Regions from separate parts of the Alcanivorax sp. UBA3183 genome, predicted to be linked through region 1. Evidence: predicted binding sites of a transcription regulator. Region 1 holds the regulator's gene; each other region holds the start of a gene.
What was found. Region 1 encodes PhoB, which activates phosphate uptake and scavenging genes when phosphate is short. Its sites were predicted from a motif close to TGTCATANNNNTGTCANA; they were not measured.
Positions count from the first base shown of each region.

Region 2: a site for PhoB is predicted at 1,154-1,171, ahead of B3Q33_RS13050 (choice-of-anchor I family protein). Genes of this name have one in related genera too.
Region 3: a site for PhoB is predicted at 1,228-1,245, ahead of B3Q33_RS03940 (prolipoprotein diacylglyceryl transferase family protein). Genes of this name have one in related genera too.

Region 1 covers NZ_DEXN01000046.1:57-3,336, forward strand. Annotated here, with positions in the region: gene phoR (phosphate regulon sensor histidine kinase PhoR) at 1-1,286, opposite strand, end outside; gene phoB (phosphate regulon transcriptional regulator PhoB) at 1,398-2,102, opposite strand; gene ubiA (4-hydroxybenzoate octaprenyltransferase) at 2,360-3,232, opposite strand.
Region 2 covers NZ_DEXN01000043.1:15,356-18,635, reverse strand. Annotated here, with positions in the region: gene B3Q33_RS13055 (flavin-containing monooxygenase) at 1-1,064, shown strand, start outside; gene B3Q33_RS13050 (choice-of-anchor I family protein) at 1,257-3,185, shown strand.
Region 3 covers NZ_DEXN01000009.1:171,316-174,595, forward strand. Annotated here, with positions in the region: gene B3Q33_RS03930 (GMC oxidoreductase) at 1-719, opposite strand, end outside; gene B3Q33_RS03935 (hypothetical protein) at 871-1,128, shown strand; gene B3Q33_RS03940 (prolipoprotein diacylglyceryl transferase family protein) at 1,304-2,377, shown strand; gene modC (molybdenum ABC transporter ATP-binding protein) at 2,508-3,280, opposite strand, start outside.

The DNA of each region.
Region 1 (3,280 bases):
CTCACCAACCGATCCGCCGGGAAATGACAGGTAAAGACGCTGCCCTTGCCCAGTTCGCTCTTGATTTCCAGTTTGCCGTTGTGGCGGATCATCACGTGCTTGACGATGGCCAGGCCCAGACCGGTGCCGCCGGTCTCGGTGACGCGGCTGTTATCCGGGCGATAGAAGCGTTCGGTGAGGCGCGGAATGTGGGCCGGATCAATGCCGACGCCGTTGTCGCTCACTGCCAGATGCGCGCCGCGTTCATCCTGCCACCAGCGAATCTGGATCTGGCCACCGGCGGGAGTGTATTTCACCGCATTGGTGATCAGGTTGCCGAACGCGCTTTCCAGCTCTGCCGGGTTGGCGATCAGGCGGGCCTCTTCGGTCACGTCCAGCTCGATGCTGTGGGCCTTGTCGGCGCTGAGTGCGAGGGCATTTTCGCGCATGCGTTTGAGCATGCCGTGGACCGGTACCGCCTGGCTCAGGTTGTCCGCGTCGGTGCCTTCCAGTCGGGCCAACAACAGCAGATCCGAGACCAGAGCTTCCATGCGGTTGGACTGGTTGTCCATCTGGGTGAGCGCCCGGCGCAGGCGCGACTGTTCTTCCGGTACGGTATCAAGCAGGGTTTCAAGGTAACCCTTGAGCACGGTCAGCGGGGTTTTCAGTTCGTGGCTCACGTTGGCCACGAAATCCTTGCGCATCTGTTCCAGGTGATGGAGCCGGGTCACGTCCCGGGCCATCATCAACTGTTCGCCCACACCAAACTCGGTGACGCGAAATTGCAGGATGCGGTTGTCGTCTACCGGCGAGGGAATTTCCAGGGCGTCACGAAAATCTCCCTGGCTAAGGTATTCGGTAAATTTCGGATGGCGGATCAGGTTGGTGAGCGGTTGGCCCAGGTCCTGGCGGGCATTGAAACCCATATAGTGTTCTGCGGCCTGGTTCCAGTACTCCAGGTAGCCGTGTTGATCGATGAGGATGACCACATCTTCCAGGGCATTCACCGATTGTTGGGCGCGGTGAATGATGCCTTGCAGGTTTTCCTGGGCGCGGCGTTCTTTCTGGAAAAGGTGTTCAAGGCGAGTGTAGAACTCGCCCCACAGGCCGGTGCTGTCCGGTGGCTCGGTATGGTCATCGCGCACCAGCCAGCTGTACAGGCCAAACAACTGCCGGGTGCTCCAGATGATATAGCCCAGCATGCCTGCCAGCAGTGGCCAGATGTTGCCCACCGCTAACGCCGCCAGAGCGGCCAGCAGTAACAGGCCGACAATGCGATTTACTTCCTTGGCCAGACTGGCTTTCATGATCTCGCTTCCACCGCCCCGTTGCGGCTACGTGGGTGCATTAATCGTAACCGACTCGCATTGCACCACCTCTTCTGATTGCGCGCAATGCGTAGCGCAAACCGGATCGGTTCAGCCTGCCTTGGCGGATTTTACTGAAAAACGGTAGCCGGTGCCGCGTACCGTCTGGATAAAACGGTCGTAGCCGAAGGGGGCCAGGGCCTTGCGCAGGCGACGGATATGCACATCGATGGTGCGGTCTTCCACATACACGTTGGCGCCCCACACCTGATCCAGTAACTGGGTGCGCGAGTAGGCCCGTTCCTGGTGGCTCATGAAGAATTCCAGCAGACGGTATTCCGTCGGGCCCATGTCCACGGGCTCGTCGTCGGCGCTGATGCGGTGGCTGACCGGATCCAGGCAGAGACCTTCCACTTCAATGGCCTTGTCCGCCGCCGTGCTGGAAGCCCGGCGCAGTACCGCCTTGATGCGGGAAATCAGCTCGCGGGTGGAAAATGGCTTGGTGATGTAGTCGTCGGCGCCCACATCCAGGCCCTGGATCTTGTTGTCCTCTTCGCTCTTGGCGGTGAGCATGATGATGGGGATCTCGTTGGTGGTCTCATCACGCTTGAGGCGGCGGGCCAGCTCAATGCCGGTGATCGACGGCAGCATCCAGTCCAGCAGCACCAGATCCGGGCGTTCATCGACAATAATTTCGTGGCCGCGCTGGGCATTTTCTGCCTCCAGCACATCAAAATCAGCCAGCTCCAAGGCAACGGCCACCATTTCCCGAATAGCGGGCTCGTCGTCAACAATCAAAATACGGTTACGGGACATGGCTTTCCTTCCTTGCCTGTCTATCTATGTTGCCCTATTAGATTGCTTTTTTGTGACATCCGTATGACAAGTTGGGCGGATTTTTGGGGGAAAAGCAAGAGGCGAGCTATAACACCAATTCAGGGCATGTGCCGATGGATGGATACGGCACTTCGCGCTGCTGAGGAAAAACAGAAAAAATCTCAGCGCGGGTCATCACGGCTAACGAGTGGCATTACCCTATGTCGCGTTGCAACTTGAAGCTTGTAGCTTGCCACTCAAAGATACTGGAAATATAACCCGACAAACACGCACGCTCCGGCCCAGTGGTTATTGAGAAAAGCGTGGAAGCTGGGCCAGCGTTCCCGGTAGCGGATCAGACTGTGCTGGAACAGGAAGCTCAGGGTCATGCCGCCCAGGCCCACGTACCAGGGCCAAGAGAAGTCCAGCCGTTGTCCCACCATGATCAGCGCCAGCAGAGTCAGACCCTGGAGGATGGCGATCATCAGCCGGTCCGCATCGCCGAACAGGATGGCGGTGCTCTTGATGCCCAGTTTCAGGTCGTCTTCCCGGTCGCACATGGCGTATTCGGTGTCGTAGGCCACAGTCCACACCAGGTTGGCCACATACAATAGCCAGGCGATTTCCGGCACTGCCCCGGTTTCGGCGGCAAATGCCATGGGGATGGCCCAGCTGAAGGCGGCGCCCAGAAACAGTTGCGGCATGAAGGTGAAGCGTTTGGTGAAGGGGTAAAGAACAGCAAGCCCGAGGCCACCGAAGGACAACCAGAAGGTCAGCTCGTTGAGGAACAGCACCAGCACAAAGGCCAGCAGCCCCAGTCCACAGAACAGGGCCAGGGCTTTCTTGGCGCTGATGGCACCGGTGGCCAGTGGACGACCTTTGGTGCGTTCCACGTCACCATCGAAATCCCGGTCGGCAAAGTCGTTAATCACGCAGCCGGCGGCACGCATGATGATCACCCCGAGAATGAAGATCAGCACGGTTTTCAGGCTCGGCGTGCCATTACCGGCAATCCACACCGCCCACAGGGTGGGCCACAGCAGCAGCAGCGTACCGATGGGGCGATCCAGTCGCATCAGCTGTATATAGGGCCAGGCTTGGGGGTAGCGCTGTTCAACGAAGGCAAACATGGGACATCCGGTTGTCAGGGGCGGGGTTAAGTTTCAAGTTGAAAGTGG
Region 2 (3,280 bases), on a different contig from region 1:
CGGTGATGGCTCAAGGCCCCTTGTCCAACTGCAGCTTCCCGGCCATTACCGGCATCGAGGATTTCACGGGCCACAAGATTCACAGCGCCCGCTGGGATCACGAGTACGATTTTACCGGCAAGAAAGTGGCTGTCATCGGTACCGGCGCCAGCGGCATCCAGATTATTCCCGAACTGGTGAAACAGGCGGGCCACGTGAAAGTGTTTCAGCGCACTCCGGGCTGGGTGATGCCGCGCCCGGATTTTGCCACGCCCGCCTGGAACAAGAAGCTGTTTGAAAAACTGCCAGCCAGTCAGCAGGCCATGCGCAATCTTCTCTACTGGACCCATGAGAGCATGGCGCTGGCTGTTATCTGGAAGTCACCGCTGACGCGTATTGCCGAACGGGTGGCGCGCCTGCATCTGCGTCGCCAGGTGAAAGATCGCTGGCTACGTCGCCAGCTGACTCCGGATTTCACCATCGGCTGCAAGCGGGTGCTGGTCTCCAACGACTACTACCCGGCCCTGCAGAAAGATAATGCCAAACTGATCACCTGGCCCATTGCCCGCCTCAGCGAAAAGGGTATCCGGACGGTGGAAGGCATCGAGCATCAGGTGGACTGTATTGTCTTTGCTACTGGTTTCGACGTCAGTCATTCCGGCACGCCGTTCCGGGTGAAAGGCCGTGCCGGCCGGGTGCTGGGGGAAGAGTGGCAGGGCGGAGCCCAGGCCTACAAGAGCATCAATGTGTCCGGTTACCCGAACCTGTTCATGACTTTCGGACCCAACTCGGGACCCGGCCATAACTCGGCGCTGGTGTACATGGAATCCCAGCTCGACTATGCGGTGAAAGGCATCCGGAAAATTATCGAAAACGATCTGAAAATGCTGGACGTGAAAGAAGACGTTCAGCGCCGACACAACAGGGCAATACAAAAGCGCCTGGCCCGAACCAACTGGAACTCCGGCTGCAAAAGCTGGTATCTGACCGAGGATGGCTTCAATGCCACCATGTATCCGGGTTTTGCTACCCAGTACGCGGCCCAGATGTCGGAATTTGAAGAGCGCGATTACGAAGCCGTCTGACCTCCTGGTCTGGTTTCTTCCGGTGAACGCGGCCTCTGGTCGCGTTTTTTTTGCGGCCAAGGTCATGTTCTGGCGCAGCTTCCTGCTTCTGCCATAAAATCATCACGCTACTGTCGCATCGATTTCATCCCGCCCGGCTATAACCCCAGGTTCACTGATCAACAAATAACACGAACCATTGGGGAATTCACAATGACATCCTGGTATAGCCTGGGCGCCGGCGTACTGCTGGCGACTGCCTTGACTGCCTGTGGCGGTGACAGCAGCGATAACAATCCTGCTGCGGGTGGCGAGCAAGTGAAGACGCCGGATAGCCTGCGCTTGTCCTTTCTGAGCCGCTACGAGTCCGGCAGTTTCGATACCTCTGCTGCTGAAATTCCAGCCTATGACAGTGCCAGCCAGCGCCTGTTCGTGGTCAACGCCAGGCTGGGAGTGCTCGATGTGCTGGATATGAGCAACCCGGCCAAGCCTGCCTTGATCGCGTCGCTGGGCGTTGAAGAGGTTGCTGCCGGTGCGGTGGTCAACAGCGTGGCGGTGAAAAATGGGTTGGTGGCGATCGCCATTGAGGCCGACCCGAAAACCGATAACGGCTTTGCCGCCTTGTATCGTGCCGATGACCTCAGCCTGCTCGGTAGTGTAGAAGTGGGTGCTCAGCCGGACATGATTATCTTCACCCCGGATGGCAGCAAGGTGCTTACCGCTAATGAAGGGGAGCCCAGCGATGATTATCAGATCGATCCGGATGGCTCCATCAGCATTATCGATATCAGCAACCCGCAAGACCCTCAGGTTAGCACGGCGGATTTCAGTGCATTTGATGCGGACACACTGCGCAGCAGTGGCGTGCGTATCTATGGTCCCGGCGCGGATGTGGCCAAGGATCTGGAACCGGAATACATCGCCGTGTCCGCCGATGGCACAACCGCCTGGGTGACCCTGCAGGAAAATAATGCCCTGGCCAAGGTCAATATCGAGACGGCTACCGTTACCGGTATCCTCCCGCTGGGAGAAATCGATCGCAGCGTGGAAGGCTTCGGCATTGATGCCAGCGATGACGATCAAGAGATCAACATCCAGACCTGGGAAGGGGTAGTGGGCCTGTACCTGCCTGATGCCATTCATGCTTACCGCGCTGATGGCAGTACCTATCTGGTCACTGCCAACGAAGGCGACGCTCGTGCCTGGGGCGAAGATAACGATGCTTACTGGGGTGAAGAGGGCGAAGGTTGCGCCGGTGATGCTAGTCAGGGATTCGTGGAAGAATTTCGCGTCAAACATCTGGTGCATAAGAGTGGTTTCGACCGTCGTTGTGGTGACGATTTACCTCCCCAGCTGCGTGAACTGGGTGCCGGTGCGCTGCTGGATCCGGCGGTGTTCGATTACTGCGGCGCCACCGCCGGTGATCCCGGGGATTGCCGTGAAGACGATGTGCTGGGCCGTCTCAATATTACCTGGACTCAGGGCTACAAGGTCGACGAAGCTGGTAATCCTGTGATGTATAACGATGCGGGAGAGGCAGATGAAGCCGGAACCCGCATCATGTATGACACCCTGTACAGCTATGGGGGTCGCTCCTTCTCCATCCGGGATGAAAACGGCAACCTGGTATTCGATAGCGGTGATGCCATCGAACAGTTCCTGGCCAGCGATGAATGTCGGCTGGGCACCAACCGCAGCATTGCCTGCCAGGATTACTTCAACAGTGGCCATGATGAAATCAATGCCATGGACAGCCGCAGTGATGCCAAGGGCCCTGAGCCGGAAGGTTTGACCATCGGCGCCATCGGCGACAAGACCTTCCTGTTCCTGGCCCTGGAGCGCATGGGCGGGATCCTGGTCTATGACATTACCGATCCGCAGCAGCCCCAGCGGCTGGATTACCTGAACAGCCGCAACTTCTGGGGCGGCGGCGGTGATGGCGAGGATATCGAAGACCTGATCGATGATGGACTGCTGGCAGAAAGCGATGTGGGCGCCGTGGTGGGGGATCTGGGACCGGAAGGGCTGGTGTTCATCGCCGCCGCCGATTCCCCCAATGGCATGCCGTTGCTGGTGGTGGGTAACGAAGTCAGTGGTACCACCGCTGTCTACCAGGTGGAAATGCTATTCGACGAGGAGTAATGCTCGTTAGCTATATCGAGGCGGCCTGTGGGCTGCCTTTCAAGCTACAAGCTATAACGCGTGGAAGGCTGTGCAATACAGCCTTTCACGCACTT
Region 3 (3,280 bases), on a different contig from region 1:
TCCAGGGCACGAATGGTGCGCACATGATGCAGGGGACGGACATCAGCACCGGCATTCTCCGCCGCCGCCAGGTAATTCAGATCCAGGGTATTCTTGGCCTGCACCGGGCAGCCCAGATCGCAGTTACCACAATGCACGCAGGTGCCCTGGGTTTTGCCCTGAGGGTTTACCCAGGTCTGGCTGTGGCCATAGGAGTATGGATCATCCCGTTGTGAGCTCCAGTCGGGATCAAAGGTGATCGCCTGGGGCACAATACGAAACCGGTCACCGGCCCCGACGGCGTCAGCCCCTTCCTTCATCAGATGGGTTCGCGGGGTCCATTGATTGCCCGGCAGTTCCTGCACATTGAGCATGACGCCAGTGGTAGCGTAATGGGGCTTGAGCATGGCGTAATCGATGGCCTCCGGCCATCCCTGGGCAAAGGCCTCCGGCTTGGCCTCAATGCTGACATTGGCGTAGATCAGGGAGCCACCGCCCACCCCGGCGCCCATGGCAATACTCATGTCGCCAAAGTAGCGAAAATCGATCCAGCCGTTCTGTTTTTCCGGTTCGTCTTCATCCCAGAACCAATCGCGCTGGGACACCGATGGGTAATCGTCCGACAACCAGCGCCGCCCCCGTTCCAGCACCACCACCCGACTTCCCTTCTCCGCCATCCGGCAGGCCATCACCGAGCCGCCAAAGCCGCTGCCGATAATCAGGACATCCACATTTTCCATCCTCTCCCCCAACCCCTGTTCTTATCGTTGCCTTTGCGACAACGCTTTTTTAATCAAGGTTTTGCACTATAAAATTAACTGCCAATCCTGTCTATTTGCAGCACTTTCCAGTAATCTGGCGACTGTCTTCGCCGGGCTCATTGCAGCACCCATGGAACAGATCGATTTCGTCACTATTGAAGAGCAGCAGCGCCCCCGCAAGCGTAACGGTGCCGCTCGTAAACCCGGTCCGAAGAAAGCCGCGAAGCCGCAGCGCCCGGGAGCCGTCCGTGATGGCTACCGCCGGCTCACTGCCGATATACCTGCCGATCTGCACAAACGCCTGAAAATGCAGGCCCTGATGGAAGACCGCTCCGTCACCGAACTGATCGTGCAAGCCGCCGAGTGTTTTTTGCGCAATCGAGATTAACCCGCAGCACATCCGTTAAGCATTTCTCTCTCGCGTTATTCAAGCATTGTCCGCGCTTCCTCGCATGTTGGCTGATGCCGCGTTTCACCTTCATGCAACCGTCACCCACCTGTCATTGATCCGCACTGATACAGCCGCATGCTCGGTCCTGACGCTACCGCTGAAGGAGCTCGCTATGGCTGTGGATTTGTTTCTGTTGGGGTGCGCCCTGATCTTCGGGGCAGGCTTTCGCTTTCTGTTCCGTCATCTGCCGGAAGAGCGCTGGCAATTCGTGGCTTCGTTACCGCTGAAAAAAAACCATGACGGCTCCTGGCAGGGTTTGAACCTGACCTTCTACGGGCTCTTTACCGGTATCGCCGGCGGGCTCGGCGTTACCTGCTTTATTCTGCTGACTGCTTCCGCCGGTGTGTCGCTGGGCACTGCACTACTGCTGACCCTCGGGATACTGGCAATCTGCCTGCCCGCCGCCAAGATCATTGCCACCGTGGTGGAAAAAAACCGCCATGGCTTCACCGTCGGCGGTGCCAGCTTTGTCGGCATTATTATCGCCCCGCTTTTCCTGTGGCTGGCGGACCTGGCCAGCCAGCACTGGTGGCAGACTGCCTTACCGATTCTGCCCATGCTGGCCGCCATGTCGATTGCCTATGTACTGGGTGAAGGCATTGGACGGCTGGCCTGTATCAGCTTCGGCTGTTGCTACGGCAAGGCCCTGCGCCATTCACCGCGCTGGGCCCAACGCCTGTTCTGTACCCTGAATCATGTGTTTATCGGCAAGACCAAGAAGATTGCCTTTGCCGGGGAAATGGAAGCGGTAAAAGTGATCCCCATCCAGGCGGTCACCTGTGTGGTTTATACCGCGCTCGCGCTGGTCTGTAGTGCCCTCTTCTTCCACAGCCAATTTGCCCTGGCCTTTGCCCTGAGCCTGGTAGGAAGTCAGTTGTGGCGGGTATATTCGGAAACGTTGCGGGCGGACTATCGTGGCGGCAGCAGACTGTTCTCGGTATACCAGATGATGGCGTTGCTGGCCGCGCTCTATGGGATTGCCATCAGTCTGATCCTGCCTGCCCATGGGGGCCTGGCGGCGGATCTTGCTGCCGGCCTGGGAGCCCTCTGGTCACCGGGGGTTATTCTCAGCCTGCAGATCATCACCGTGGCCATGTTCTTCTTCTCCGGCACCAGCACCATCACCACCGGCGAACTACGCTTCGGCCTGGCCGCAGACTGGCGCAGCCAGGCGGGAGGAGAATAGCCTCTAGCTGCAAGCTACAACGCGATTGAAGGTTCTGTTTATTTTGAGAGCAAGAGGCCGCGCCCAAAGTTTGGGAGCGGCCTCTTGCGTTGAAAACACGCAAACCCATGCTCGCGTTATAGCTTGTAGCTTATCCCAACGCCACCGCCTTCACCTGCGCATAAAGCCGCGCACCGGGGAACACCTCAAGCTCCCGGGCGGAGCGGCTGGAGATGCGGGCGAGCAAACGCTGATCCCCCAGAGCCAGCTGTACCACAGCCTGTCCCGGTCCTACTTCGCGCAAGGCTGCCACCTGCACCGGATGGATATTAAGAATGCTGGAATCCTGCGGCGCCTGGCGGCACAGGCTCACATCCCGGGCGGCAATGCGAAGGCGTACCGGCTCTTCGCCAGACACCGGCTGCGCCGCCGGTAGCCAGAATGTCTGTTGTGCAACGGTCACCGCCTGCAGATGATCCCGGTTGTCGTAATCTCCCAGTTCACCGTACAGCAAGGCCGTGGCATCGCCACGCTGGGCCAACGGGCCATCCAGCCGTGCCAGTTCTTCGTGAGCCTTGCCTCTGGCCACGATGCGTCCCTGCTCCATCAGCCAGACCTGTCGCGACAGGGTCAGCAACTCATCCAGATCATGGGTGACATAAATCACCGGCACCTTCCTGGCGATATCGCTGATCATCTTCAGCAATTCCTGCTTGTGGCCGTGATCCAGAGCTGACAGGGGTTCATCCAGTAACAGTAGTTGCGGCCCGGCCAGTAACGCTCGAGCCAGCGCCACCCGCTGAGCCTCACCCCCGGAAAGTGTCTCCACGGAACGCCCCAGCAAATCCTCAATACGCGCCTGACTTACCACGCTGTCCAGGTCCCCTGCTGCTCCCCGACGTTTCACCACATAGTCCAGATTGC